4 regions of the Pantoea sp. X-Soil-YNGN-844 genome follow, and region 3 is predicted to be linked to each of the others. Evidence: predicted binding sites of a transcription regulator. Region 3 holds the regulator's gene; each other region holds the start of a gene.
What was found. Region 3 encodes sigma-54, which starts transcription at its own class of promoters, with help from an activator protein. Its sites were predicted from a motif close to GTTGGCACANNTTTCGCTNT; they were not measured.
Positions count from the first base shown of each region.

Region 1: glnA (glutamate--ammonia ligase) is a predicted target of sigma-54. The motif match lies at 1,938-1,957, and genes of this name have one in related genera.
Region 2: glnK (P-II family nitrogen regulator) is a predicted target of sigma-54. The motif match lies at 4,166-4,185, and genes of this name have one in related genera.
Region 4: AC6I8C_RS14460 (circularly permuted type 2 ATP-grasp protein) is a predicted target of sigma-54. The motif match lies at 3,917-3,936, and genes of this name have one in related genera.

Region 1 is NZ_AP036007.1:3,980,178-3,987,428, forward strand. Features, by position in the region: gene typA (ribosome-dependent GTPase TypA) at 1-1,668, opposite strand, end outside; gene glnA (glutamate--ammonia ligase) at 2,106-3,515, shown strand; gene glnL (nitrogen regulation protein NR(II)) at 3,654-4,703, shown strand; gene glnG (nitrogen regulation protein NR(I)) at 4,711-6,120, shown strand; gene hemN (oxygen-independent coproporphyrinogen III oxidase) at 6,162-7,251, opposite strand, start outside.
Region 2 is NZ_AP036007.1:1,015,581-1,022,831, forward strand. Features, by position in the region: gene AC6I8C_RS04515 (Lrp/AsnC family transcriptional regulator) at 1-406, shown strand, start outside; gene AC6I8C_RS04520 (SmdA family multidrug ABC transporter permease/ATP-binding protein) at 431-2,200, shown strand; partial or broken gene AC6I8C_RS04525 (SmdB family multidrug efflux ABC transporter permease/ATP-binding protein) at 2,193-3,979, shown strand; gene glnK (P-II family nitrogen regulator) at 4,237-4,575, shown strand; gene amtB (ammonium transporter AmtB) at 4,610-5,896, shown strand; gene tesB (acyl-CoA thioesterase II) at 5,955-6,818, opposite strand; gene AC6I8C_RS04545 (YbaY family lipoprotein) at 7,009-7,251, shown strand, end outside.
Region 3 is NZ_AP036007.1:457,805-465,055, forward strand. Features, by position in the region: gene npr (PTS phosphocarrier protein NPr) at 1-9, opposite strand, end outside; gene rapZ (RNase adapter RapZ) at 6-860, opposite strand; gene ptsN (PTS IIA-like nitrogen regulatory protein PtsN) at 908-1,387, opposite strand; gene hpf (ribosome hibernation promoting factor) at 1,538-1,825, opposite strand; gene rpoN (RNA polymerase factor sigma-54) at 1,847-3,280, opposite strand; gene lptB (LPS export ABC transporter ATP-binding protein) at 3,329-4,054, opposite strand; gene lptA (lipopolysaccharide ABC transporter substrate-binding protein LptA) at 4,060-4,611, opposite strand; gene lptC (LPS export ABC transporter periplasmic protein LptC) at 4,586-5,158, opposite strand; gene kdsC (3-deoxy-manno-octulosonate-8-phosphatase KdsC) at 5,155-5,721, opposite strand; gene kdsD (arabinose-5-phosphate isomerase KdsD) at 5,735-6,718, opposite strand; gene AC6I8C_RS02035 (calcium/sodium antiporter) at 6,735-7,251, opposite strand, start outside.
Region 4 is NZ_AP036007.1:3,120,732-3,127,982, reverse strand. Features, by position in the region: gene AC6I8C_RS14475 (proteasome-type protease) at 1-452, opposite strand, end outside; gene AC6I8C_RS14470 (transglutaminase family protein) at 745-1,527, opposite strand; gene AC6I8C_RS14465 (alpha-E domain-containing protein) at 1,524-2,450, opposite strand; gene AC6I8C_RS14460 (circularly permuted type 2 ATP-grasp protein) at 2,444-3,880, opposite strand; gene AC6I8C_RS14455 (hypothetical protein) at 4,045-4,221, shown strand; gene AC6I8C_RS14450 (hypothetical protein) at 4,251-4,451, shown strand; gene oxlT (oxalate/formate MFS antiporter) at 4,710-5,984, opposite strand; gene AC6I8C_RS14440 (hypothetical protein) at 6,585-7,058, opposite strand; gene AC6I8C_RS14435 (hypothetical protein) at 7,061-7,251, opposite strand, start outside.

The DNA of each region.
Region 1 (7,251 bases), 3.5 Mb from region 3:
CGTCGTTGCTTCATCAGTACCGGAAGCACGCATGTTGGTCAGCTTCTTACCGGTCAGACAGTTTACGGTCAGGTCGTTAGAACGGCTGTGAATACCGATGATCTGGCCTTCATAGACTTCAGCACCGTGACCCAGGAACAGCTTACCGCGATCCTGCAGACCGAACAGGGCGAACGCGACGGCTTTACCCTGACCGTTAGAGATCAGTACGCCGTTCTGACGCTGGCCCACTTCGCCTGGACGGATATCGTCGTAGTGGCTGAAGGTAGAGTAGAGCAGACCGGTACCGGACGTCATGGTCATGAATTCGTTACGGAAGCCAATCAGGCCACGGCTTGGGATCACGTAGTCGAGACGTACGCGGCCCTTGCCATCCGGATCCATGTTTTTCAGATCGCCTTTACGCTCGCCCATGGCTTGCATAACGGAACCCTGATGCGTCTCTTCGATATCCAGCGTAACGTTCTCAAATGGCTCCTGTTTACGGCCATCGATTTCACGGAAGATAACTTTCGGACGGGATACCGCCAGCTCGAAACCTTCACGACGCATGTTTTCGATCAGGACTGACAGGTGAAGTTCACCACGACCTGATACGCGGAAGGCGTCAGAATCTTCAGTTTCTTCAACGCGCAGTGCTACGTTGTGAACCAGTTCTTTGTTCAGACGCTCAAGGATCTGACGTGAAGTCACGTACTTACCTTCTTTACCGCAGAACGGTGAGGTGTTGACGTTAAAGAACATGGTTACAGTTGGTTCATCGACGCTCAGGGCTGGCAGCGCTTCCACATTCTGCGTGTCACAGATAGTGTCGGAGATGTTCAGCTCGCCCAGACCGGTGATAGCAATGATATCGCCCGCTTCTGCCAGGTCGCTGTCGATACGCTCAAGACCCAGATGAGTCAGGACTTTACCGACTTTAGCGTTACGGGTTTTGCCTTCGCTATCGATGATAGTGACCTGCTGGTTAGGCTTCACTTTACCACGCTTGATGCGGCCGATGCCGATCACACCCAGGTAGTTGTTGTAGTCCAGCTGAGAGATTTGCATCTGCAGTGGCGCTTCAACTTCAACCTGCGGAGGTGAAACGTGATCAACGATAGCCTGGTACAGCGGGGTCATATCGTCAGCCATATCGGTGTGCTCAAGACCTGCAATACCATTCAGCGCAGAGGCGAAAATGATAGGGAAGTCGAGCTGCTCGTCAGTGGCATCCAGGTTTACGAACAGGTCAAATACCTGATCCACAACCCAATCCGGACGCGCACCCGGGCGGTCTACTTTGTTGATAACCACAATCGGCTTCAGACCATGCGCGAACGCTTTTTTGGTCACGAAGCGGGTTTGCGGCATAGGGCCATCCATCGCATCTACAACCAGCAGCACCGAGTCCACCATGGACATGACGCGCTCAACTTCACCACCGAAGTCGGCGTGTCCTGGGGTATCAACGATGTTGATACGGTAGTCATTCCACTTAATGGCGGTGTTTTTTGCGAGGATGGTAATCCCACGCTCTTTCTCCAAATCATTGGAGTCCATCACGCGCTCGGTTGCTTCGGTACGGGCATCAAAAGTACCGGATTGTTGCAGCAGTTTGTCAACCAGGGTGGTCTTTCCATGGTCAACGTGCGCGATGATGGCGATGTTACGCAAATTTTCGATCACAGCTTTGCCTCAGGCATTAGAAATAGCGCGGTATTGTACACGGATTAAGCGGAAGACTGAACAGGATCACACTTTTCACTGAAAGTTTATTGCATCGGCGCAAATTTGCCCTGTTCCCGGTGCAGAAAATGCACTAAGTTGGTCCTGCGCACCAAAATAGTGCTAATAAATCACCGTTAAGCACCGCAATGGTGCATTAAGACCATCGTGGTGCAGGCGCTTTATGACAAAAAGGTGCATCACAAGGCGATTTAAGCAACATCAAAAAAGTTGGCACAGAATTCGCTTTATCTAAATCAAGCGTAAACGCCAGACAGATGTCGGTTGAAGAGCGTGCCGGAAAAGATGAGTCAGGGAGTGGTTTTCCCAAACGCATTCCGGAAACGACGTTTCCTCGCCATGTAGATAATGAAAGACCATTTCCAGGAGAGTTGAGTATGTCCGCTGAACACGTTCTCTCGATGATGAACGAGCATGAAGTTAAGTTTGTTGACCTGCGTTTTACCGATACCAAAGGTAAAGAACAGCACGTTACGATCCCTGCTCACCAGGTTAACGCTGACTTCTTCGAAGAAGGCAAAATGTTCGATGGTTCGTCTATTGGCGGCTGGAAAGGCATTAACGAATCAGACATGGTGCTGATGCCTGACGCTACCACGGCAGTCATGGATCCTTTCTTCGAAGATTCTACGCTGATCATCCGTTGTGACATTCTTGAGCCAGGCACCATGCAGGGTTACGATCGCGATCCACGCTCTATCGCCAAGCGCGCTGAAGATTACCTGCGCTCTTCCGGCATCGCGGACACCGTGCTGTTTGGACCAGAACCCGAATTCTTCCTGTTCGATGACATCCGTTTCGGTTCATCAACGTCCGGCTCACATGTGGCTATCGACGATATCGAAGCGGCATGGAACACCGGTAAAGAGTACGAAGGCGGTAACAAAGGTCACCGTCCAGGTCTGAAAGGCGGCTACTTCCCGGTTCCACCGGTTGACTCATCACAGGACATCCGTTCTGCCATGTGTCTGACCATGGAGCAGATGGGCCTGGTTGTTGAAGCGCATCACCACGAAGTGGCGACCGCAGGTCAGAACGAAGTGGCAACCCGCTTCAACACCATGACCAAAAAAGCGGACGAAATTCAGATCTACAAATATGTCGTTCACAACGTTGCGCACGCTTACGGCAAAACGGCGACCTTTATGCCGAAGCCAATGTTTGGCGACAACGGTTCAGGCATGCACTGCCACATGTCACTCTCTAAAGGCGGCCAGAACCTGTTTGCTGGCGATAAGTACGGCGGCCTGTCTGAAATGGCGCTGTTCTACATCGGCGGTATCATCAAGCACGCGAAAGCCATCAACGCCCTGGCGAACCCGACAACCAACTCTTACAAGCGTCTGGTCCCGGGTTATGAAGCACCGGTTATGCTGGCTTACTCTGCCCGTAACCGTTCTGCCTCAATCCGTATCCCGGTTGTTGCCAGCCCGAAAGCTCGTCGTATCGAAGCGCGCTTCCCGGATCCAGCCGCTAACCCATACCTGGCGTTCACCGCTCTGCTGATGGCTGGCCTGGATGGCATCATCAACAAAATCCATCCTGGCGACGCGATGGATAAGAACCTGTATGACCTGCCACCGGAAGAAGAAGCTGAGATTCCAAAAGTTGCAGGCTCGCTGGAAGAAGCACTGAATGCACTGAACGAAGACCGCGAGTTCCTGACCCGTGGCGGTGTATTCACAGACGAATCGATCGATGCTTACATCGAACTGCGTAAAGCAGAGATGGATCGCGTTCGCTTGACGCCACACCCGGTTGAGTTCGAGCTTTACTACAGCGTTTAACTGGTCAGACGTTTTTGTTGCCGTGGAAACTTTTAGCCCATCTTCGGATGGGCTTTTTTCTCCGCGAATTCACCGTTCATTCGCCCTCTTTTCGGCTTAAAGACTAAAATGCACCTGACTGGTGCAGAGGAACGTTGTATGGCAACTGGCTCTCTGCCCGATGCGGGGCAGATTCTCAACGCGTTAATCAACAGTATTTTGTTGGTGGATAACGATCTGGTTATCCATTACGCCAACCCGGCGGCGCAGCAATTACTGGCGCAAAGCTCACGCAAATTGTTCGGCACACCATTACCGGAATTAACCGGCTACTTTTCGCTGAATATTGAGGTGATGCGCGAGAGTCTTGAGGCTGGCCAGGGATTTACTGACAGTGAAGTCACGCTGGTGGTAGATGGTCGCGCACATATTATGTCGCTGACCGCCCAGCGGTTACCCGATGGCTTAATCCTGATGGAAATGGCGCCGATGGATAATCAGCGTCGCCTCAGTCAGGAGCAGTTACAGCACGCGCAGCAGGTCGCCGCTCGCGATCTGGTTCGCGGTCTGGCCCATGAGATTAAAAATCCGCTGGGCGGATTACGCGGCGCGGCACAGCTCCTATCCCGCGCCCTGCCCGATCCGTCACTGAATGAATACACCAAAGTGATTATTGAACAGGCCGACCGGTTGCGAAATCTGGTGGATCGTCTGTTAGGTCCGCAGCAGCCAGGCATGCACATCACGCAGAGCATTCATCAGGTGGCCGAACGGGTGGTCAATCTGGTGTCGATGGAGCTGCCGGAGAATGTTTCGCTGGTACGGGATTACGACCCCAGCCTGCCGGAACTGCCGCATGACCCCGACCAGATTGAACAGGTGCTGCTTAACGTGGTTCGCAACGCACTTCAGGCGCTGGGCGACGACGGTGGCACCATTGTTATCCGCACCCGCACTGCTTTCCAGTTGACGCTGCACGGCACGCGTTATCGCCTGGTGGCACGTATTGATATTGAAGATGATGGCCCCGGCATTCCGGCCCAGCTGCAGGATACGCTGTTTTATCCGATGGTCAGCGGACGTGAAGGCGGAACCGGTTTAGGCCTCTCCATCGCCCGTAGCCTGATTGATCAACATTCAGGAAAAATAGAATTTAACAGTTGGCCGGGACACACCGAATTTTCGGTTTACCTGCCTATTCGCCAGTGAGGTTTCTATGCAACGAGGGATAGTCTGGATCGTCGATGACGATAGCTCCATCCGCTGGGTGCTTGAACGCGCGCTCACTGGAGCCGGTTTGAGCTGTGCGACCTTTGACAGCGCAAGCGAGGTGCTGGATGCCCTCTCAACCAAGACCCCGGACGTTTTACTGTCAGATATTCGCATGCCCGGTATGGATGGCCTGGCGCTGCTGAAACAGATTAAGCAGCGTCATCCGATGCTTCCGGTCATCATAATGACGGCGCATTCGGATCTGGACGCCGCCGTCAGCGCCTATCAGCAGGGTGCCTTTGATTACCTGCCTAAACCGTTTGATATCGACGAAGCGGTGGCGCTGGTCGAACGAGCCATCAGTCACTATCAGGAACAGCAGCAGCCGCGAAATCAGCCGGTCAGCGGACCCACCACCGATATCATTGGTGAAGCGCCGGCGATGCAGGATGTGTTTCGTATCATTGGCCGGTTATCGCGCTCGTCGATCAGTGTGCTGATCAACGGCGAGTCCGGTACCGGTAAAGAGCTGGTGGCTCATGCGCTGCATCGCCATAGTCCGCGTACCAAAGCGCCTTTCATCGCGCTGAACATGGCGGCGATTCCCAAAGATTTGATTGAATCCGAACTGTTCGGTCACGAGAAAGGTGCCTTTACCGGCGCAAACCAGATCCGTCAGGGCCGTTTTGAGCAGGCGGATGGCGGCACGCTGTTTCTGGATGAGATCGGTGATATGCCGCTGGATGTGCAGACCCGTCTGCTGCGCGTGCTGGCCGATGGCCAGTTCTATCGCGTTGGTGGCTATGCGCCAGTGAAAGTGGATGTGCGTATTATCGCCGCAACCCACCAGAATCTGGAATTACGCGTGCAGGAAGGCAAGTTCCGTGAGGACCTTTTCCACCGCCTGAATGTGATTCGCGTGCATCTGCCACCGCTGCGTGAGCGTCGTGAGGACATCCCGCGTCTGGCACGTTACTTCCTGCAGGTGGCGGCCCGTGAGCTGGGGGTGGAAGCGAAGATTCTGCATCCGGAAACCGAGACAGCCTTAACCCGGCTTCACTGGTCCGGTAACGTCCGTCAGTTGGAGAACACCTGTCGCTGGCTGACCGTGATGGCAGCGGGCCAGGAAGTACTGATTCAGGATCTGCCCGGAGAACTGTTTGAAGCCAGTACCCCGGAAAATCCGGTGCAGTCGCTGCCTGACAGCTGGGCAACCCTGCTGGCACAGTGGGCCGACCGCGCCCTGCGTTCCGGTCATCAGAATCTGCTGTCAGAAGCCCAGCCAGAGATGGAGCGTACGCTGCTCACCACTGCGCTGCGTCATACGCAAGGCCACAAGCAGGAAGCAGCACGTCTGCTGGGCTGGGGACGAAACACGCTGACGCGCAAGCTGAAAGAGCTGGGCATGGAGTAAGCGGTTCGGTACGGGCTGGCAGATGACGCCAGCCCGTTTCTTCAGATAACGCGCGAGAACTGCTGCTGACGCGCTTTCTGACGCAGATAACGATCAAAACACATGCAGATATTACGAATCAGTAACCGGCCAATCCCCGTCACCTCCAGCCCGCCAGCCGTTTGTACCACCAGCCCATCGGCCATTAACGGTTTCAGCAGCGCCAGGTCCTCAGCAAAATAGTCGCTGAAGCAAATTCCCCATTGCGCTTCTGTCGCGGCAAAATCCAGCGAAAAGTTACAGATCAGCGTTTTAATCACGTCACGACGCAGGCAATCATCGTCGGTTAAGGCGATGCCGCGCCACAGGCCATTCCCCTGCTGTTCAACACTCTTGTACCAGGTGTTGAGGTCTTTCTGGTTCTGCGCATAACTGTCGCCAATCATGCTGATGGCTGAAACGCCAAGCCCCAGCAAATCGCTGTCGCCCTGCGTCGTGTATCCCTGGAAATTACGATGCAGCTGCCCTTTCCGCTGCGCGATAGCCAGCTCATCCTGCGGCTTTGCAAAGTGATCCATCCCGATAAACTGGTAGCCCTGCTGAGTCAGCGTCGCGATGGTCTGCTGTAAGATATCCAGCTTTTGCTGAGCGGAGGGCAGTTCATCCTGTTTGATTTTACGCTGCGCCGCGAACATCGCTGGCAGATGTGCATAGTTAAACACGCTAAGGCGATCGGGATTGAGCGCCAGTACCCGCTCCAGCGTCCAGGCAAAGCTGGCTGGCGTCTGCAGGGGCAAGCCATAGATCAGGTCGATGCTGACAGAGCTGATACCCTGTTCACGGGCGCGCGCCATCAGGCCGAAAATCACCTCTTCGTCCTGCACCCGGTTAACCCGTTCCTGCACCGATTTATTGAAGTCCTGTACTCCCATGCTCAGACGATTGAATCCCAGCGATCGCAGGTGATCAATCATATCCAGCTCAATTTCACGGGGATCAATCTCGATCGACATTTCAACATCGTTGGCCACGCTGAAGTGTTGCTTCAGTAAACCCACCAGCCGTGAAATCTGCGCATTGTCGAGAAAAGTTGGCGTGCCGCCGCCCCAGTGAAGCTGCGTGACCTGACGCTGACGAAACAGCGGCGCACGC
Region 2 (7,251 bases), 560 kb from region 3:
GTCACTGCAGGCGCTGGCGGATGCCGTCAACCTCACTACCACACCCTGCTGGAAGCGCCTGAAAAAGCTCGAAGATGATGGCATTATTCGCGCCCGGGTGGCGCTGCTGGATGGGGATAAAATCGGACTGTCACTGACGGCGTTTATGTTTGTGAAAACCCAGCAGCACAGCCGCGACTGGTATCAGGCTTTTGTCTCGGTGGTCAGCAGCATGCCCGAGGTGATGGCCTTTTACCGGATGGCAGGTGAGTATGATTACCTGCTGCGCATTCAGGTGGCCGACATGAAGAGCTATGATGCGTTCTACAAGCGATTAGTGAACGGTGTGCCCGGCCTGATTGATGTGACATCCAGCTTCGCCATGGAAGAGATTAAATACACCACGGCTTTACCTGTCGCCCCCTGAGGGCCTGAAATTGAGAACAGCGTTGTGCGATTATTCAGTCAATTAAGTTGGTATTTTCTGCGGGAGTGGCGGCGCTATCTGGGCGCGGTCATCCTGCTGATTGTGATTGCTGTTCTGCAGTTGCTGCCGCCGCATGTCGTCGGTGTCATTGTTGATGGTGTCACACGTGACAACATGAGTACCAGCCGCATCATGATGTGGATTGGTATCATGCTGGCAACCGCAGTGGTGGTCTATTTGCTGCGTTATGTCTGGCGCGTGCTGCTCTTTGGTGCCTCCTACCAGCTGGCGGTTGAGCTGCGCGAAGATTTCTATCGCCAGCTGAGTCGGCAGCAACCGGCATTTTATCTGCGTCACCGCACCGGTGACCTGATTGCGCGTGCCACTAACGATGTGGATCGGGTGGTGTTTGCGGCCGGGGAAGGGGTGCTGACGCTGGTCGACTCGCTGGTGATGGGCTGCGTGGTGCTGCTGGTGATGAGTACGCAGATCAGCTGGCAGCTGACCCTGCTGGCGCTGGTGCCGATGCCCATTATGGCAATCGTCATCCATCGCTACGGTAATCAGCTGCATCATCGCTTTAAACTGGCCCAGGCGGCCTTCTCCAGCCTTAACGATCAGACGCAGGAGAGCCTGACCAGCATACGGATGATTAAATCCTTTGGTCTTGAACAGCATCAGTCGCAGCAATTCTCCGATATCGCCCGCGACACCGGTGAAAAGAACCTGCGCGTGGCGCGAGTCGATGCCCGTTTCGATCCCACAATCTACATCGCTATTGGTTTCTCAAACCTGCTGGCGATTGGCGGCGGCAGCTGGCTGGTGTGGCATGAGCAGATGACGCTGGGGCAGCTGACCAGCTTTGTGATGTATCTTGGCCTGATGATCTGGCCGATGCTCGCCCTGGCGTGGATGTTCAATATCGTCGAACGCGGCAGCGCCGCCTGGAGCCGCATCGGTGCATTGCTGGCGGAAGCGCCCGCGGTGGAAGATGGCGATAAATCTCTGCCACCTGAACCGGGTACGCTGCAGGTCGCGATTCGCGCCTTTCACTATCCGGCCAGCGCGGCTCCGGTGTTAAGTGATGTCAGCTTCCAGCTTAAGCCCGGCGAAATGCTGGGACTGTGCGGGCCAACCGGCAGCGGAAAAAGTACCTTACTGAGCCTGATCCAGCGCCATTTTGATATTCAGCAGGGCGACATCCGTTATCACCAGATCCCGCTGACGCAGTTGCGGCTGGACAGCTGGCGCAGTCGTCTCGCCGTGGTTAGCCAGACACCATTCCTGTTTTCGGACAGCGTAGCGAACAACATTGCGCTGGGAAAACCGGGCGCAACCCGGCAGGAGATTGAACAGGCCGCCACGCTGGCCTGCGTGCATGACGATATTCTGCGTCTGCCGCAGGGTTATGAAACCGAAGTCGGGGAGCGAGGTGTGATGCTGTCGGGTGGACAGAAGCAGCGTCTTTCAATTGCCCGGGCACTGCTGCTGAACGCAGAAATCCTGATTCTGGACGATGCGCTCTCTGCGGTGGATGGTCGTACCGAGCACGAAATCCTGCATAACCTGCGCATCTGGGGACAGGGAAAAACACTGATTATCAGCGCACATCGCCTGTCGGCGCTGACGGAAGCCAGTGAAATTCTGGTGTTACAACAGGGCAGCGTGGCACAGCGTGGCGATCATGACGCGCTGACCGCCAGCGCTGGCTGGTATCGTGACATGTACCGTTACCAGCAACTGGAAGCGGCGCTGGATGATGATGAAAATGAGAAAGGAGTGCCGCATGGCTAAGTCTGCCCGCTTGTGGCCCACCCTGAAGCGCCTGCTGAGCTACGGTAAGCCCTGGCGTAAATCCCTGTCGCTGGCGGTAGGCATGCTCTGGATCGCTGCCGCGGCGGAAGTAACCGGTCCGGTGCTGGTCAGTTACTTTATCGATAACCTGGTGGCGAAACATCAGATGCCCTGGGGGCTGGTGACCGGTCTGGTCATCAGCTTTGTCCTGCTTCAGCTACTGGCCGCCGGGCTGCACTACTGGCAGGCGCTGCTGTTCAATCGCGCCGCCATTGGTGTGGTACAGCGGTTACGCAGTGACGTGATGAATGCCGCGCTCTGTCAGCCGCTGAGCGCCTTTGATACTCAGCCGGTCGGGCAGATTATTTCGCGCGTGACGAATGACACCGAAGTGATCCGCGATCTTTATGTCACGGTAGTTTCAACCGTACTGCGCAGCGCTGCGCTGGTCGGCGCCATGATGGTGGCGATGTTCAGTCTTGACTGGCGCATGGCGCTGGTAGCAATGATGATCTTCCCGCTGGTACTGATAGTGATGCTCATCTATCAGCGTTACAGCACGCCGATTGCCCGACGGGTTCGCAGCTATCTGGCTGACATCAACAACGGCTTCAATGAAGTGATCAGCGGCATGAGTGTGATTCAGCAGTTTCGTCAGCAGGCGCGATTTGGTGAGCGCATGGGCGAAGCAAGCCGCTCTCACTATCTGGCGCGAATGGAGACGCTGCGTCTCGATGGCTTTCTGCTGCGTCCATTGCTGAGCCTGTTTTCAGCGATGGTGCTGTGCGGGCTGCTGATTCTGTTCAGTTTCTCGATGCCTGGCGTGTTTGAAGTGGGGGTGCTCTATGCCTTTATTACTTACCTGGGCCGTCTGAATGAGCCACTGATTGAGCTGACCACCCAGCAGTCGATGCTGCAGCAGGCGGTAGTGTCTGGCGAGCGTATCTTCGAGCTGATGGATGCCGCCCAGCAGCAGTATGGTGCCGATCAGCAGCCACTGGCTTCAGGTCGTATTGCCCTGAACAACCTCAGTTTTGCCTACCGTGAAAACCGCGATGTGCTGAGTGATATCAATCTTGACGTCGCACCGCGTGAGTTTGTGGCGCTGGTGGGCCATACCGGCAGTGGCAAAAGTACCCTGGCTAACCTGTTGATGGGTTATTACCCGGTGACGCGCGGCGAAATCCGTATTGATGATCGCCCGATTAGCGACCTGAGCCATGCCGTGCTGCGACGCGGTATCGCGATGGTGCAGCAGGATCCGGTGGTGCTGGCCGATACGCTGCTGGCCAATGTGCGGCTGGGCCGCAACATCAGCGAAGAGGCAGTCTGGACAGTGCTGGAACAGGTGCAGCTGGCACCGCTGGCGCATGCTCTGCCGGAGGGGATTCACACCCGGCTGGGCGAGCAGGGCAATAACCTGTCGGTCGGGCAGAAGCAGCTGCTGGCGCTGGCCCGGGTACTGGTTGACCTGCCGCAGATCCTGATCCTCGACGAGGCGACCGCTAACATCGATTCCGGCACCGAGCAGGCCATTCAGCAGACGCTTGCGACGCTACGGCAACACAGCACACTGGTGGTGATCGCTCATCGCCTCTCAACGATTATTGATGCGGATAAGATTCTGGTGCTGCATCGTGGTCGTGTGGTTGAGCAGGGCACGCATCAGCAACTGCTGACGCTCCAGGGACGCTCCAGGGACGCTACTGGCAGATGTATCAGCTGCAGCAGGCAGGGGAAGATCTGGCGTCGGGCGTAGCTGTAACATCTGAAAGCTGACTTGCACCTTTTTTGCGCAGCTTTATCGGAATAATCTGTATAAATGCACTCCTTTGACGCCTGGAGCACCAAAGGAGTGCAGCGTCAGGCTGCGATCCCTGTCACACACCCATTCTCATTCATATCTTCCTTGAAGCATCCCTTGCTCCGTCTCGCCTGACTCACTGATTAAGGTCACTCTTACACTCTGGCACAGGCTTTGCTTATATCCCTGCGTGTCCGTAAACGTTACCTATTTACTCGCTGGAGGGGATCCAATGAAGCTGGTTACCGTCGTAATTAAGCCATTCAAACTGGAGGATGTACGTGAAGCTTTATCCTCTATCGGCATTCAGGGACTGACCGTCTCCGAAGTGAAAGGTTTTGGTCGTCAGAAAGGCCATGCAGAGCTCTATCGTGGCGCAGAGTACAGCGTTAACTTCCTGCCGAAGGTCAAAATTGATATTGCGATTGCCGACGATCAGTTAGACGAAGTGGTGGATGTCATCAGTAAAGCGGCCTACACCGGCAAAATTGGCGACGGTAAAATTTTCGTGGCTGAACTGCAGCGCGTCATCCGTATTCGTACCGGCGAAACCGATGAAGCCGCTCTGTAATTAAGACTCAGTACTGTGATGGGATGGAATAAAAATGAATAAAATTTTCACGAAGCTGGGCCTCACCAGTCTGGCACTGTTACCCTCACTCGCAATGGCTGCGCCTGCCGTTGCGGACAAGGCTGATAACGCATTTATGATGATTTGCACCGCGCTGGTGCTGTTTATGTCAATTCCAGGTATTGCGCTGTTTTACGGCGGTCTGATTCGTGGCAAAAACGTTCTGTCGATGCTGACGCAGGTTGCTGTGACCTTCTCGCTGGTCTGCGTGCTGTGGGTGGTCTACGGCTATTCACTGGCCTTCAGTGAAGGCAATGCCTTCTTTGGCGGCTTTGGCTGGGCCATGTTGAAAAACATTCAGCTCACCGCCGTTATGGGCAGTTTCTATCAGTATATCCACGTAGCATTCCAGGCCTCGTTTGCCTGTATTACCGTGGGCCTGATTGTTGGTGCCATTGCAGAACGTATCCGTTTCTCTGCCGTACTGATCTTCGTCGGTGTCTGGCTGACGCTTTCATATTTACCTATCGCACACATGGTCTGGGCGGGCGGTTTCCTGGCTCAGGACGGCGCTCTGGACTTCGCTGGTGGTACCGTGGTGCACATCAACGCGGCTGTCGCAGGTCTGGTGGGTGCTTATCTGGTTGGCAAACGTGCGGGCTTTGGTAAAGAGGCCTTCAAGCCACATAACCTGCCGATGGTCTTCACCGGCACCGCTATTCTTTATGTTGGCTGGTTTGGCTTTAATGCCGGTTCAGCTTCAGCAGCAAACGAAATCGCGGCACTGGCTTTCCTGAACACCGTGGTGGCAACAGCGGGTGCCGTACTGGCATGGACCTTTGGCGAGTGGGCGGTACGTGGTAAGCCTTCTCTGCTGGGTGCCTGCTCAGGCTTTATTGCGGGTCTGGTCGCGATTACACCGGCCTGTGGTTATGTCGGCGTTGGCGGTGCATTAATCATCGGTCTGGTCGGCGGCCTCGCGGGACTGTGGGGCGTCACCACCCTGAAAAAATGGCTGCGCGTCGATGATCCATGCGATGTATTCGGTGTGCATGGCGTCTGCGGTATTGTCGGCTGTATCCTGACCGGCGTGTTTGCTTCCTCTTCACTGGGCGGCGTCGGCTATGCTCAGGGCGTGACCATGGGCCATCAGGTCTGGGTGCAGCTCTTCAGCGTGGGTCTGACGATTGTCTGGTCAGGCGTTGTTGCCTTTATCGGTTTCAAGCTGGCCGATCTGATTGTCGGGCTGCGCGTACCGGAAGAGCATGAACGCGAAGGTCTGGATGTAAACAGCCACGGCGAGAATGCTTACAACCAGTAATGGACAGGCACTGAAATGAACAATCGGGGGCGAGCAATCGCCCCTTTTTTTATTCTCTTTATTCGCTGCGCTGGCGCATTACCCCTTCCTGAACGGTTGACGCTACCAGCACACCCTGCTGATTGTAGAACTCGCCGCGGACAAAACCGCGTGCGCCAGAAGCTGAGGTACTGACCACGCTGTAGAGCAGCCATTCAGTGAAGTCGAACGGGCGATGGAACCACATCGAGTGGTCAATAGTAGCGACCTGCATATCCGGCTCTAAAAATCCTTTGCCATGTGGCTGCAGCGCGACCGGCAGGAAATTGAGGTCGGATGCATAGCCGAGCAGGTACTGATGGATACGCAGGTCATCGGGCAGGGGGCCGGTGGCACGGATCCAGACCTGACGCTCCGGTTTATCCACATGTCCACGAAGCGGGTTATGGATCTGCACCGGGCGAATCTCCAGCGGACGTTCAGCAATAAATTTTTCACGTAACTTTTCTGGCAGCAGATGCGCCATTTTCTGCGCCATCGCCTGTTCGGTTAACAGGTTTTCTGGCCCCGCCACCTGCGGCATCGGATTCTGATGTTCAAATCCGCTTTCCGGTGACTGGAAAGAGGCCGTCATATAAAAAATCGGCTGACCATTCTGAATGGCGCTGACCCTGCGTGCGCTGAAACTTTTGCCATCACGCAGCGTTTCAACATCATAGATAATCGCTTTCTGGCTATCGCCGGGCCGCAAAAAATAGCTGTGAAATGAGTGAATAATGCGATCTTCCGCGACGGTTTGCTTTGCGGCATACAGTGCCTGACCCACCACCTGACCGCCAAACACCTGGCGCAGTCCCAGATCTTCGCTCTGGCCGCGATATAAACCCTCTTCCAGTTTTTCCAGATTCAATAAATTCAGCAGATTTTGCAGTGCCTGACTCATGGCGCATTCCTCAATATAGTGACCCGCTCAGTGTGAAAGATCGGACCAGTTGACGTCAATCAGACTTTCCGCTTTGCCTGTGCCAGGCAAAATTTCATTTTTGTGCCAATATTAAGCACATACGGCGAGTGAAGCGCTGTAAGCAGGATTCGCTGCCGACAATCATTTTGATCAAATGGAGACGACATCAATGAAACTCAGGCATGTGTTCAGTGGGGTAGTTATTGCGGTTGCTGTTGCGGGATGTGCCGACAAGAGTAAACCAGTGCCAACACCAACGCTGGGTTCTGCAGTTGCAGGACAGACGGCCGCGATTGCGCAGCCAAACGTAAGTGGTTCAGTCTTTATCCGCCAGCGTATTGCGCTGCCGCCGGATGCGGTATTAACCGTGACGCTTTCTGATGCCTCTGTATCCGACGCGCCATCAAAAGTG
Region 3 (7,251 bases):
GACGGTCATGATTTGCGCTTTTCCAGCGTGCGATGGCGTGACTGTACATTCTTACCGCGCGAACGGAAGTAATCCGCCAGCTGTTCTGCAATATAAACTGAGCGGTGTTTGCCACCGGTACAGCCAATCGCCACGGTAAGATAGCTACGGTTATTGGTCTCCAGCATCGGCAGCCAGAGTTCAAGATAGCTGCGTGTCTGGTAGATAAAGTTGTGCACTTCAGTGTGGCGGTCAAGGAAGGCCGCCACCGGACGATCGAGGCCGGTCATCGGGCGCAGCTTAGGATCCCAGTGGGGATTAGGCAGAAAGCGCACGTCAAAGACATAATCAGCGTCAATCGGGATGCCATGTTTGAAGCCAAAGGATTCAAACACCATGGTCAGTTCGCGTTCACGCTTGCCCAGCAGACGGGTACGCAGCATCTCGGCCAGCTCATGTACCGACATCTCTGAGGTGTCGATGATCAGATCGGCACGCGAACGCAGCGGCTCCAGCAGATCGCTCTCTTCATCAATAGCGCTCTCCAGCGACAGATTTTTGCTGGAGAGGGGATGCAGACGGCGCGTATCGCTGTAACGACGAATCAGGGTATTGCGATCGGCGTCGAGAAACAGCAGCTGAGGTGAAAATGTGTCAGGTAGATTATTCAGCGCGGTTTCAAAAATTTCCGGGGATTCAGGCATGTTACGCACGTCGATGCTGACCGCCGCCGAAATATTGCGTTCCGCCAGCGAGTTGGCCAATTCAGGCAGCAGCACGACCGGCAGGTTATCAACGCAGTAGAATCCCATATCTTCCAGCGCACGGAGCGCCACTGACTTCCCCGAGCCTGAACGACCGCTAACGATCATCAGCACCATGACCTTCTCTCCCGTTTTAAAACCGGCACCGGGCCGGTAAAGACGCGTTACTGCTCTGTCTGGACTTCCGTAATAATGGCATAGAGCTCTTCATCACTCTGCGCAGCACGCAGACGACGGCAAACCGTTTTATCTGCCAGACGTTTTGCCACCAGTGAAAGGGTGTGCAGATGTGTTTTGCACTGGTCAGCCGGAACCAGCAATGCAAACAGCAGGTCGACCGGCTGGTTGTCGACGGCATCAAACGCAATCGGCTGCTCAAGGCTGATAAATACCCCAACCGCTCGCAGAGTATCCTCTTCCAGCTTGCCGTGAGGAATGGCTATTCCGTTACCAATACCGGTACTGCCCATGCGTTCGCGGGTCAGAATCGCTTCGAAAAGCGTCTGGTGCGGCAGGTTGAGCTGCTTAGCGGCCAGTTCGCTGATGATTTCCAGCGCACGTTTTTTGCTCTGGCAGTGTACGCCGCTGCGGGTGCAGTCTGGCGAAAGCACTGTGCTCAATTCCAGTGTAAGGTCGTTGTTCATTATCGTTTCACTTGCGTGTTCACCAGGCCATTCACCACCAGCGCGCTGATATGTGCGACAAACGGCGCTTGCTCAGATGACAAAACGGGGCGGATTATCCGCCCCATCCTGTCGGCTCTGCGCGCCATGCGCGCGTAGCTAGCGTGAAGGTTAGTGTTTTTTCAGTTTATCTTTGTGTTTGGTCAGCTGACGGGCGAGTTTATCGATCAGCCCGTCAATTGCCGCATACATATCTTCCGCTTCCGACGTAGCGTGCAGCTCGCCACCGTTCACGTGGAGTGTTGCGTCAGCCACCTGCGTGACTTTCTCAACCTTCAGGACAATATAGACCTGATTGATATGTTCAAAATAGTGTTCCAGTTTGGCAAATTTACCGCTGACGAATTCACGTAAAGGTGGCGTGATTTCAACATGTTGCCCGGTCAGGTTCAGCTGCATAGGTCTTCCTTCTCATTTCTTTCAAACCAGCTGTTTACGCTGGTTCGATGGCGGGATGGATAAAGACTCACGATATTTGGCGACGGTACGCCGTGCCACCATGATCCCCTGATCAGATAACATGGAGGTCAGTTTACTGTCGCTCAAGGGTTTGGCTGGATTTTCCGCCGAAATTAATTTCTTCACCAGAGCACGGATCGCGGTAGAGGAGGCTTCACCGCCACCTTCCGTATTAACGTGACTGGAGAAAAAGTACTTCAGTTCAAAAATGCCACGCGGGCTGTGCAGATACTTCTGCGTGGTCACACGGGAAATGGTCGATTCGTGCATCTCAACGGCCTGGGCGATATCGGCCAGCACCATCGGACGCATAAATTCTTCACCCTGCTCGAAGAACGCCTGCTGCTGCTCAACGATACAGCGCGTAACTTTCAGCAGCGTGTCATTGCGGCTTTCAAGGCTCTTAATCAGCCAGCGCGCTTCCTGCAGATTACTGCGAATGAACTGGCTGTCGCTGTCATTGCGCGTTGAGCCACCCATTGCCGCGTAGTGCTGGTTAATCTTCAGACGCGGCACGCTGTCGGCATTGAGTTCAACTGTCCAGCGGCTGCCAACCTTACGCACCAGCACGTCGGGGATAACATATTCCGGCTCGCCGGTGTTGATGGACTGACCCGGACGCGGGTCCAGCGACTGAATCAGCAGCATCGCCTCTTTCAGCACCTCTTCTTTGAGGCGCGTGACGCGCATCAGGCTGCGGAAGTCGTGATTGGCCAGCAGGTCGAGATGTTCGCTGACAATCAGGCGTGCTTCAGTCAGCATCGGCGTTTCTGGCGCATACTGGGAGAGCTGAACCAGCAGACAGTCACGCAAATCACGTGCGCCCACACCAATCGGGTCAAAGCGCTGGATGCGTTTCAGCACCGCCTCAACCTCATCCGCTTCAAGCTCATCATTGCCGATGCTGTCAAGGATCTCCTCAAGCGAGACGGTGAGATATCCGGTGTCATCGATAGCATCGACGATAGAGGTCGCAATCGCGCGGTCGGTATCGCTGAAAGGCGTCAATTCGACCTGCCACATCAGGTAATCCTGCAGTGACTGCGTGGTTTCGCCCTGATAGACCGGCAACTCATCATCCTGATAATCGGTACCGGTGCCGGAAGGGGTACCAGCGGTGTAGATTTCATCCCAGGTGGCATCCAGCGGCAGCTCATCAGGCATCTCTTTCTGCTCAAGCGCTTCACGGGTATCCAGCGCTTCGGCTTCTGACGATTCCCGGGAGTCAATCTCGTCATGCAGATCGGTCTGCTCAAGCAGAGGATTACTTTCCAGTGCAAGCTGTAACTCCTGCTGGAGTTCAAGCGTGGAGAGTTGCAGCAGACGAATCGCCTGCTGCAATTGTGGAGTCATTGCCAGCTGTTGGCTGAACCTGAGTTGTAAACCTTGCTTCATAGACAGGATGGTAGTTCCCAGGTAAACATCGGTATTAACGACACCTTATCAGAGTCTGAACTCTTCACCCAAATAAACCCGCTTAACCTGCTCATCCGCAAGAATTTCATTGGGTGTACCATGCGCAATCAGATGGCCCTGGCTGACGATATAGGCCCGCTCACAGACCGCTAACGTTTCGCGCACGTTGTGATCGGTAATCAAAACGCCGAGGCCGCTGTCACGCAGATGCTCAATGATCTTCTTGATGTCGATAACGGAAATAGGGTCAACACCGGCAAAAGGTTCATCCAGCAGAATAAACTTAGGATTGGCAGCCAGCGCGCGGGCAATCTCAACACGACGTCGTTCACCACCCGACAGCGCCTGACCCATGCTGTCACGCAGGTGCTCGATGTGGAACTCTTCCATCAGTTCACGGGCGCGATCCTGACGTTGCTCTTCGGTGAGGTCATCACGGATCTGCAGTACCGCCATCAGGTTATCGTAGACGCTGAGGCGACGGAAAATCGATGCCTCCTGCGGCAGATAACCGATGCCGCGACGCGCACGCGCATGCAGCGGCAGGATGCTGATGTCTTCATCATCAATGACAATGCGGCCAGCGTCACGCGGCACAATGCCCACCACCATGTAAAAGGTGGTGGTTTTACCGGCCCCGTTCGGACCCAGCAGGCCGACAATCTCGCCGGATTTTACCTGCAGACTGACATCTTCTACCACGCGACGGCCTTTATATGCCTTCGCCAGGTTTTCTGCGATTAATGTGGCCATAGCTATCAGTTACTCTTCTTTCCGCTGTTGGACGAACCTTTATCCTGAAGTTGCGACGGCACCAGTACGGTCGTGACGCGCTTGTTCTGGCCCTGGCTGTAAGCCTGCATTTTCTGCTCTTTTACCAGATAGGTAATACGATCGCCTTTGATGTTGCTGTCCTGCTGCTCAATGAACGCATTGCCGGTCAGTTCAACGAAATCGTTGGCCAGTTCGTAGTGCAGTTTAGAGGCATGGCCCTGAACCGGCTTGCCGCTGTCCTGCATCTGATAGAAAGTTGCGGGATTACCGTAGGCGTCAACGATGGTTTTCTTGCTGTCGCCGCCCGGACGGGTCACCACGACTTTATCGGCCGTGATTTTGATAGAGCCCTGCGTCACGATGACATTGCCGGTAAAGGTCGCGACATTGCCCTGCAAATCCAGCGCCTGATTCTGCGAGTCAATATTGACGGGTTTGTCCGAGTCACCGGTCAGGGCCAGCGCCGGAACGCTGGTTGCCAGTAACATGCTGGCCAGTAAAATCTTCAGGCTATTTTTGTTCATTTTGAATTTCATAAGAGGTTTTGACCTTTTCGATTAACTCGGCGTTTTTTGTCCGTAAATTGCCGCGCATTTTCATGCCGGTGGAGTTAAAGCTGCGGCCATACAATGTCACCTGGTCATCAGAGGTAACGTCCTGAGTAACAAGGTTAATCTGTGCATTATCGGTTTTGATCCGCTCAAGCTGAGAATCCTGCGTCAGCGTATTCAGCTCAACATGGCCATACAGATAAAGCATACGATCTTTGGTGAGCTTTGCTTTATCTGCGCGTAACGTCCAGGTGGGAATTTTGTTCTCATCAAAGGTAGTCATTACCGGATTGTCGAACCAGCTCAGCTCGTCATCCGAGAAATAGGTCACTTTGTCAGAGACCAGTTTATATGACAGCGCGCCCTGCGGGTTATACACCACAGTGTGAGAATCATCACTGGTATAGGTCGGCGACTGACTATCCGTCCCGACTGGCGTGCCATCGCCATCCTGGTTGGTAAGATTCCAGCCGATCAAAACCAGTGCAATCAAGGTCAGAATCAGCGTTATCCAACGCCTGCTTTTACTCATACTGATTGCCCTTTGGCATCCTCAAATTTGTTCTGCGCCATTAAGATCAGGTCACATACTTCGCGTACCGCGCCGCGTCCACCCGCAATCCGCGTAACATACTGCGCGCGCGGCAACAGTATCGGATGTGCATCCGCTACCGCCACGCTTAATCCCACTTTCGCCATCACCGGCCAGTCGATCAGGTCGTCACCGATGTAGGCGACCTGATCATCAGAGAGAGACAGTTTATCCAGAAGTTCACGATAGGCCAAAAGCTTATCCGATTGCCCCTGATAAAGATGACGGATGCCGAGTGTTTTGCAGCGATCTTCCATCAGACGGGCATTGCGGCCAGTAATAATAGCCACCTCCACATTGGCGGTCAGCAAACAGCGTACACCGTAACCATCCCGTACGTTGAAGGCTTTCAGCTCTTCACCATTGTTTCCCATGTAGATCACCCCGTCGGACATGACGCCATCGACGTCGCAGATCAGCAGACGAATGTTGCTGGCGCGCGCCATGACGTCAGCACTGACCGGTCCATAGCAGGTGTCAATCGTGGGCGTTACCTGTTGCATTTTCTTTTCCTGTTCAGACTACGCCAGCGCGCAGCATGTCATGCATATGTACCACACCGAGCAGATGGTCGTCATCGGCCACCAGAATCGAGGTAATGTTTTTGGTCTGCATCAGGTTCAGGGCTTCAACCGCCAGCATATTTGGCCGGACGCGGATGCCACCTGGCGTCATCACTTCCCCGATGGTGGCGCGCTGAAAATCGATGCCCATATCAAAGATGCGGCGCAGGTCACCATCGGTAAAGATACCTTCAATTTTCATCAGACCGTCGACGATGACCGTCAGGCCCAGATTTTTGCGGGTAATCTCCAGCAGCGCATCACGCAGTGAGGCGTCACGGGTGACGTGCGGCAGCTCATCGCCGCTGTGCATGATATCCGCTACATGCAGCAGCAGTTTGCGGCCCAGCGCACCGCCAGGGTGGGAGAGGGCGAAATCTTCCGCCGTGAATCCACGTGCTTCCAGCAGCGAAACCGCCAGCGCATCGCCCATCACCAGTGTGGCTGTGGTACTGGTGGTTGGCGCAAGGCCTAACGGGCAGGCTTCCTGCGGAACATGGACACACAGATGCACATCGGCAACCCGGCCCATCGCGCTGTCAGGCCGTCCTGTCATGCAGATCAGCGCAATGTGCTGACGTTTTAACACCGGAATCAGCGCGAGGATTTCATTCGACTCACCGCTGTTGGAGATGGCGATCACCACATCATTTTTGCTCACCATGCCCAGGTCGCCATGGCTGGCTTCGGCCGGATGAACAAAAAAGGCTGGCGTACCGGTACTGGCAAAGGTCGCCGCCATTTTTTTGCCGATATGACCAGACTTACCCATGCCCATCACGACCACTTTACCCTGACAGGCGTAGATCAGGGCGCAGGCGCGGGCGAAATCGTCATTAATATATTGATCGAGCTGTTCCAGTCCTTCACGCTCGATGCGCAGGACGGTTTTCCCCGCCTGCTGAAAATCAAATGCTGTTGGTTGCTGATATGACATAGTGAGTCTGTCCTTGTTAGCCGTCCATGAATGCCGGCTGCATCCACAGCAGCGTCACCCAGACGAAGAAACCACAGAGTAAAATCAGGCCATTGATGCGGCCAACGCGTCGGCGACGCAGCAGGCAGAGCAGGGCAAATAGCACGCTGACGCCCAGCATCACCCAGTAATCACGAGCAAAGGCGTGATAGTCGATACTGCCGGGGTGAATCAGCGCCGGCAGGCCCAGCACGATGGCAATATTATAAATGTTGGCACCGATCAGATTGCCGATCGCGATATCATCTTCACCTTTCAGCGCCCCGGCAATCACCGTCGCCAGCTCAGGCAGGCTGGTGCCCACGGCGATGAGCGTCAGGCCCATCACCAGTTCGCTGACGCCAAAGTAGTCGGCAAAGGCGGTGGCATTGTCGATCACCATGCGGGTGGACATCGGCAGAATTATCAGCGCGACGGCCAGCCAGAGAAAGGCCACCGTGTTTCCGCTCTCTTCACGGGGCAGCTCGGCCAGCTGCTCGCGGGTCAGGGTGTCG
Region 4 (7,251 bases), 2.7 Mb from region 3:
TCACCAATCTGGAAATAGGGCGTATCGCGGGTGGCTTCGATGAAATTACCCTGTGGGTAAATATGGAACAGGCCAATATCATCCCCATTGATTTGCCCGCCGAGCAGCAGGTTGCAACTGAAGTCTGTTGTACTGCCATTCTGTTGTGCCTCACTGTCACGCTGGATGACCTCACGAACCGTCTCGCCAACCAGAGATGCGGCGTCGTAGAGGCTGGAGGCATTCAGCAGATTGGGGCAGTCGGCATTCCTGCTGCGGTGTCGCAACAGACTGATAATACTTTGCGTGGTCGCTAAATTGCCGGCAGTCTGAAGCACCAGCGTACGATCGCCGTCCTGATGAAACACGTGCAGTTTACGGAAGGTGGAAATATGATCCACGCCAGCATTGGTTCGTGAATCGGACGCAAAGACCAGCCCGGATGACAGGCGCATGGCCACACAATAGGTCATACCACACTCCCCTCAAAAAAAGATTTGCACGCCATCAGCGTGCATGAAGTTTTCACCATCAGCAAGTCGCGATTTAGAGATTGTTGACAAAGTCTGCCTGGGTTGCTGTAAGACAGAGCATGCACAGAAAACACAGTCAGATCGGAAAGACGCAAAATCCGTCATCCCTGACCTGCTCGGCCCGCGCCGTCCCTGGCGCGGGACGCTTTCCTCTTCTGCCCGTGTTCCCTGCGCGTTAAGTTTATTTGTTGCGGCCAGATGCACCCTGATTTGGGTTTGTCAGCAGTCTGTTTTACATCATTTGTACGGCGGCAATCGCGCACATATCTTCGTATCCCCCGCCAATGCGTAAACCGCGCACCGGACAGGCATCCAGGTAATCAATGCCGACGGCAAGCTTAAGATGTTGATCAGGTATACGGGTGTTGTTGGTGACGTCAAAGCAGTGCCAGCGGTCTTCTACCCAGACTTCGGTCCAGGCATGGGTCGCGACATGGGTAGAATCTTTACTGTGCAGGTAACCGCTGACGTAGCGTGCCGGTATATTCAGGCTACGACAGCAGCTCAGAAAGACATGCGTATGATCCTGGCACACGCCGGTACGGGCGGCGAAAGCCTCAGCGGCACTGTCAGTCACCAGGGTAGAACCTGGGGTGTAAGGCATCCTGAGCAGCAGGTCTCCCATCAGGTTTTCCAGGGCGGCCAGAATCGTCTGAGGCTGATGATAGCGCAGGGCAAACGCCTGAATCGCCGCATCGGGCTGGGTCAGCGGACTGTGGCGCAGGAAAACCAGCGGCGACAGATGTCCCTGAGCCTGATCTTCAATGCCGTGTTCAATCTCTACCACGCCATGTGCCTGAATGGTGATGGACTCATGCGGTTCATCGAGTGTCAGAACATGCATGATGTTGCCGAAGGCATCCGTGGTGCAGACCGCCTTCTCCGGCAAGGTCAGTTGCCAGGAAAGTATGCGTTGATGAGGCGATTCCTGAGGCGTCAGACGCAGGTACTGGATACTCCGTTGTACTGCCTGGTCGTAGCGATAGTGCGTGTTGTGCTCAATGCTAAGTTTCATTGCGCCTCCAGATACGTGTGATGAATACTTTCGGCGATCTCGTTGACCTGGGCGAGAAAGGCTTCCAGCCAGTTGTTCAGCCCGATTCTGTTCAGGTCTTTCATGGAACTGAAGCGCAGCTCGGCGTGCAGGATATGCGCCAGGCGGCGTGGCGGATTTGCATGGCCTCCAATCAGCTCCAGCTGCTGAACCATATCGTTGATACACGCCAGCAACGAACGCGGCAATTCGTTGCGCAGGATCATCAGTTCGGCGATGGTATCCCGGCTCAGGGGCTGCTTATAAATACTATGGTAGGCTTCGCGCGCACTTACTGCCTGCAGCAGTGTGTCCATGCGGTAATATTCGCGCACCGGGTCGTCGTCAATGTCCATCAGTCGGTTTTTCACCTCCAGCAGACGGGCGGTGCCATCAGCCCGTTCCAGCAGCGTCCCCAGGCGGATAAAGTGCATTGCATCGCTGCGGAGCAGGGTACCGAACATGGCACCGCGGAACAGATGAGAGCGCTCTTTCACCCAGTCAAAGAAGGCGTCGGCACCGTCTGAGCCGATGCCCTGACGGCGTATCGATTTCATCCCGATCCAGGTGGCATTGATACACTCCCAGACTTCGGATGACAGGCTGCCACGCACCGCATGCGCGTTGTTCCAGCCCATCTGCAGGCAACTGAAAATGCTGCTGTGATTCCGGTTATCAAGAGCGAAAAAACTGACCAGATTGGGCATCGTCAGTGTCGGGTAGGTCTCAGCATACAGCCCGCTGGTGCTGGTCAGGTTGAGCGGTACCAGCAGATCATGCGTACCCCCGTTACGGATTGGCATCATCGACAGCTTGTTGGTGACGTCCAGCACCCGGGCGATATTTTCTGCCCGCTCCAGATAGCGGGCCATCCAATAGAGTTCACTGGCTGTCCGGCTCAGCATAGATCATCCTCCAGTACCCAGGTGTCCTTGGTTCCGCCGCCCTGAGACGAATTGACGACCAGCGATCCTTCCGTCAACGCGACGCGGGTAAGCCCACCGGGAACCAGTCGGATCTCCGCGCCGCTGAGCGCAAAGGGCCGGAGATCGATATGACGTGGTGCCAGGCCGTCGTTGACAAACGTGGGGCAGGTGGACAACGCCAGCGTGTTTTGCGCGATGTAATTCTGCGGACGCGCCAGCAACAGGTCACGGAAGTGGGCGAGCTCAGCTTTGCTCGCGGCGGGGCCAATCAACATGCCGTAACCCCCAGCGCCATGAACTTCTTTTACCACCATTTTTTCGAGGTTGGCCAGCACATACGACAGCTCATTTTTATGCCTGCACTGCCAGGTGGGCACGTTGTTGAGGATCGGTTCTTCCTGCAGATAAAAGCGCACCATATCCGGGACGTAGGGGTAGATAGATTTGTCATCAGCCACGCCCGTGCCGATGGCATTGGCCAGGACAACATTGCCAGCCCGATAAACCGATAGCAGTCCCGGTACGCCGAGCATGGAGTCTGGTCGGAACGCCAGCGGATCGAGGAAGGCGTCATCAACCCGACGATAGATCACATGTACTCTGCATGGCCCGGCCGTCGTGCGCATGAACAGCATGCCATCCTTCACGAACAGATCGGCGCTTTCAACCAGTTCCACGCCCATTTGCTGGGCCAGGAAGCTGTGTTCGAAGTAAGCGCTGTTAAAGCGGCCTGGGGTTAATACCACCACGGTAGGATCGTTGACGGGTGAGCTTTCGCGCAGCGTTTGCAGCAGATGCGACGGATAACGTTCTACGGGCGCAATGCGTTGCTGTGCAAATAGTTCAGGATAGAGCCGCATCATCATCTTACGGTTCTCCAGCATATAGGAGACGCCGGAGGGGGTGCGCAGGTTATCTTCCAGAACGTAATATTCACCATCGCTGTTGCGCACCATATCCACGCCGATAATGTGTGCGTAGATGTTACGGTGGAGATCAACACCCTGCATACAGGGCTGATACTGTTCGTTAGCCAGAACCTGTTCTGCCGGAATGACGCCCGCTTTCAGAATATGTTGTTCATGGTAGATATCGTAGAGAAAGGCATTGAGCGCCTGCACACGCTGACGAATGCCGGCATCGAGCATGGCCCATTCGGCGGCCGGGATAATACGTGGCACGCTGTCGAACGGGATCAACCGTTCAGCACCATTATCGTCATCGTAGACATTGAAGGTAATCCCTACCCGGTGAAACAGGAGGGCGGCCTCTTCCCGCTTGCGCTGTACCGCCTGGTGATCGGCCTGCTGCAGCCATTGCCAGTAGGCGGCGTAGTGGTCACGGTGTTCACCTTCAGCCAGAAGCATCTCATCAAAAAAGGGTGAAGCGGAGAGATTGATATTCAGCATCGTCACCTCGCAGACGTTAAAGGCTGTCAATCTATCCAAGCATAAAGTGTGCCAGCCTCAGAAGAAGCGGAACGGTGCAAAGCCGTGATAGTGCAAGGGTTAAAGCACTTGTTTGGTGCAGGCGCAGAGCAGTAATGTCTTAATATGGCGCTTAGTGTGACGTGATGAAAGAAATGGTCATGGCTCAGGCGTCTTCAGCCCATGAATACTGTCGCTCAGACGGTAACGGTAATATGCGGGATTTTATCGATCTGCCGGGCGTGCTCGGGCTGGTCAATCTGGAAAAAGTTATCGCCGCGCAGCCGGCTGTCTATCTGGTCGCGGTGGCACCAGACCGCTGAAAGCGGGCGATCCGCTACCCGCCGGTTTAGTGCTGGGGGCGCAGACTACTGCAGAACAGGCGAGTGCCAGCCTGAAGCCGCTGCTGGCGCGTAAAGGTATCAGCACGCTGAAAGCGGTTGAAGCCGGTCGCAGTTTTGGCATCTGGTACCATTCCTCCTGTAACGTGCTGGCCGTGCAGTTCTTCGCCAGGGTGTTTTATCCGCAGCAGTTTGCCGATCCCGATGCGTAGTAAACGCAATTCTATAACCCGTTCCTCGCCGTCGTACCGACCGGCACTTACTGGACCGAGTAAAAGGGACTTTGCCCCGACTGCCGGGGCGTTTTAATTCACGGAGAGAAGAGAAGGAAGATCAGGGGATGGTCACTTTCTCGACTATCGAACAGAGTCTCAACGATGCTCCCGGAGTTCTGACAGGCGAAGTATTTTCAATGGCAATACACGCAGTCGGGGGACGCTGTTTTAAGCGCTTTATTCACTACCGGATAATCAGCGTGAAAGAGTATTTTGTGTCTGCATAAATCGCGCACGCCAGGGCTTGAGAACCCACAACGCCAGACCGGCGGTGATGAAGTCGAAGGTAATCGCGCAGCCAAAGACCAGGTGCCAGTTATGGGTGTGCTGATACATCAGCGCCGCCAGCGGACCGCCAAAGATCGCGCCGATACCCTGCGAGATATACAGCCAGCCATAGTTCGCTGAAGCATTTTCGCTGCCAAAGGTGTCGGTCAGTGTGGATGGGAACAGTGAGAAGATTTCGCCCCAGCCAAAGAACACGACGCCTGAAAGCAGTACGAAGAGCAACGGATCTTCGCGGCAGGCAAGCCACAGCGTCATCGCCACACCTTCCAGCGCGAAGGCAATAAACATCGTATTTTCACGGCCGTAGCGGTCAGAAATAAAACCAAATAGGGGACGCGTTAAACCGTTAGTAAAACGATCAATGGTCAGCGCAAGCGGAAGGGCGGCCATACCGAAAATTACCGCCTTGCTGATGCCGAAGTCTTCGGCAAAAATCGCCATCTGCGAAGTCACCATCAGCCCTGAAGTCGACATCATGGTCATCATCATGAACATCAGCCAGAACAACGGCTGGCGCAGCATTTCCCCGGATTTAAACTGGCGCTGGCCCAGCACGGGAGACGGTGTTTTGCTGGCCGGTATCATCATGCTGGTTTCAGGCAGTCTCAGGTTCTGGCTGGCGAGAAGACCCACAGCGGCGAAGATGAGGCCAAATGTCGTCATCGTCTGTTCCAGCCCGTAGCTATTAAGAGAAATAGAAATCGGGAAGGTGGTGAAAATTGCCCCCATGCCGTAGCCCGCCGCCACGGTTCCGGCGGCAAAGCCGCGCTGCTGTGGAAACCACTTCATCACCAGTCCCACCACGCCGATGTAAACAATACCCGTCCCCAGTCCGCCAAGGCAGCCGTAGGCCAGATACAGTGAGGTGAGGCTGTTGACCCGGGCAGCGATCACCCAACTGAAACCCGCCATCAGTGTACCGATGGAGATCAGCAGACGTGGTCCAAAGCGCTCGACCAGCCGACCCTGAAAAGGTGAGAAAAAGGTCTGCAGAATAATCAGCAGCGAGAATGTGACCTGCAGTTCCGCCAGCCCGACGCCGAGTTTAGCAATCATCGGTTTGGTCAACAGCGTCCAGACATATTGCGGGCTGGAAATGGCTGCCATGCAAAGTAATCCAAGCAGAAGCTGTACCCACTTGCTGTGTTTCGCTATTACTACCGGTTCGCTCATTAAGGCCATTATCTTTCTCCAGAATTACGCTTTGCTCTGTTTAACCACTTTTTTTCGTCGTACTTGCCCAGACCTTTAGCTGCTAAAGCTAAATCTCTGAGACAGTCATCCCGATACATAAATGCGTACGTAAAGCAATAAAGCAGGATGTGTGCCAGTTTAAAAAAGTCATTAAATTCAATTAGTAATAGAATTGCGGGCGGAATAAATGTGATGGGGTGCAAAAAATGAGTGCGCTGAGATGGTGCGTGGGAGACGGATGGTGGCCAGTCAGAAAGGTCATCCGGTATAGGCTGGCTTTGGAGGCGATGCGCAGAAAGGCGTTATCGAAAAAAGATGAACAGGTGTTTGAAATATTGGGATTTAGGACACAAAAAAGCCTGCAGGGCTTGTACCGTGCGGGCTGTCAAGACTTCGATGATGGTTGTGGTAACCATCAACCAGGGATTTGGTGGGCTGGCGGAGTCTGAGTATTAGTTGAAATTTTATGTTTGATATACTTTGTTATTAATTCAACTCTAACTGATATTCCTAAGCGTACACCAATGCCGTTTTGTCTGCTGCCTGGTCACCTGCTCCGCTGATAGGTTAAAGGAGCTTCAGATTACCCTATCTACTACCATCTGCTTTGGCTGGTGCAGGGTTAGCATTGATATCAATGTATTTTCTCAATCCCATTGGGCGGCTTACTCCGGGAGGATCGGAAAAGGGAATCTTAAACGTTGGCGATGCTGATACTTTTACTGTCCACGTGGTATCACCGATGAAGCGGAAACTTGCAGAATGAGGTGAAACTTTCAAAGCCTCGAAATGACCTGAAGTATAACTACCCCCAATAGTCAGTTCCTCTAAAATTCCCTGAGAGAGATCTAACAGCAGGAGCGTCAGCATCTCTTCAAAAAGAACGTCATCTGTTATGAATAAAAGATAGCGGCGCTCATCAATTCTTATCGAACCTTCAAGCACTTTTCCAGGGATGATAATTCCCGTTGAGATGCCGCCAATCAAAACTTCGGAACGAGCCTGGGCGGTATCTGTTGCCTCATTAACTTCCGACAGGGATAGTGTAGTGACTTCTTCCATTTCTATTTCCACCAGTTGCCCATTTCCCACGCGGCTAAAGCACCGCCGACGAATCCGCCTAATAGCACGCATACGGGTGCGCCAGGTCCACACATTAAACCAGCAACGGCACCGCCAGCCCAACCGCCCGCAATACCAGCTCCGTTAATAGCAACCTGCCTGCCGGTTTCTGAGGCTTTGTTGTCTGACGTGT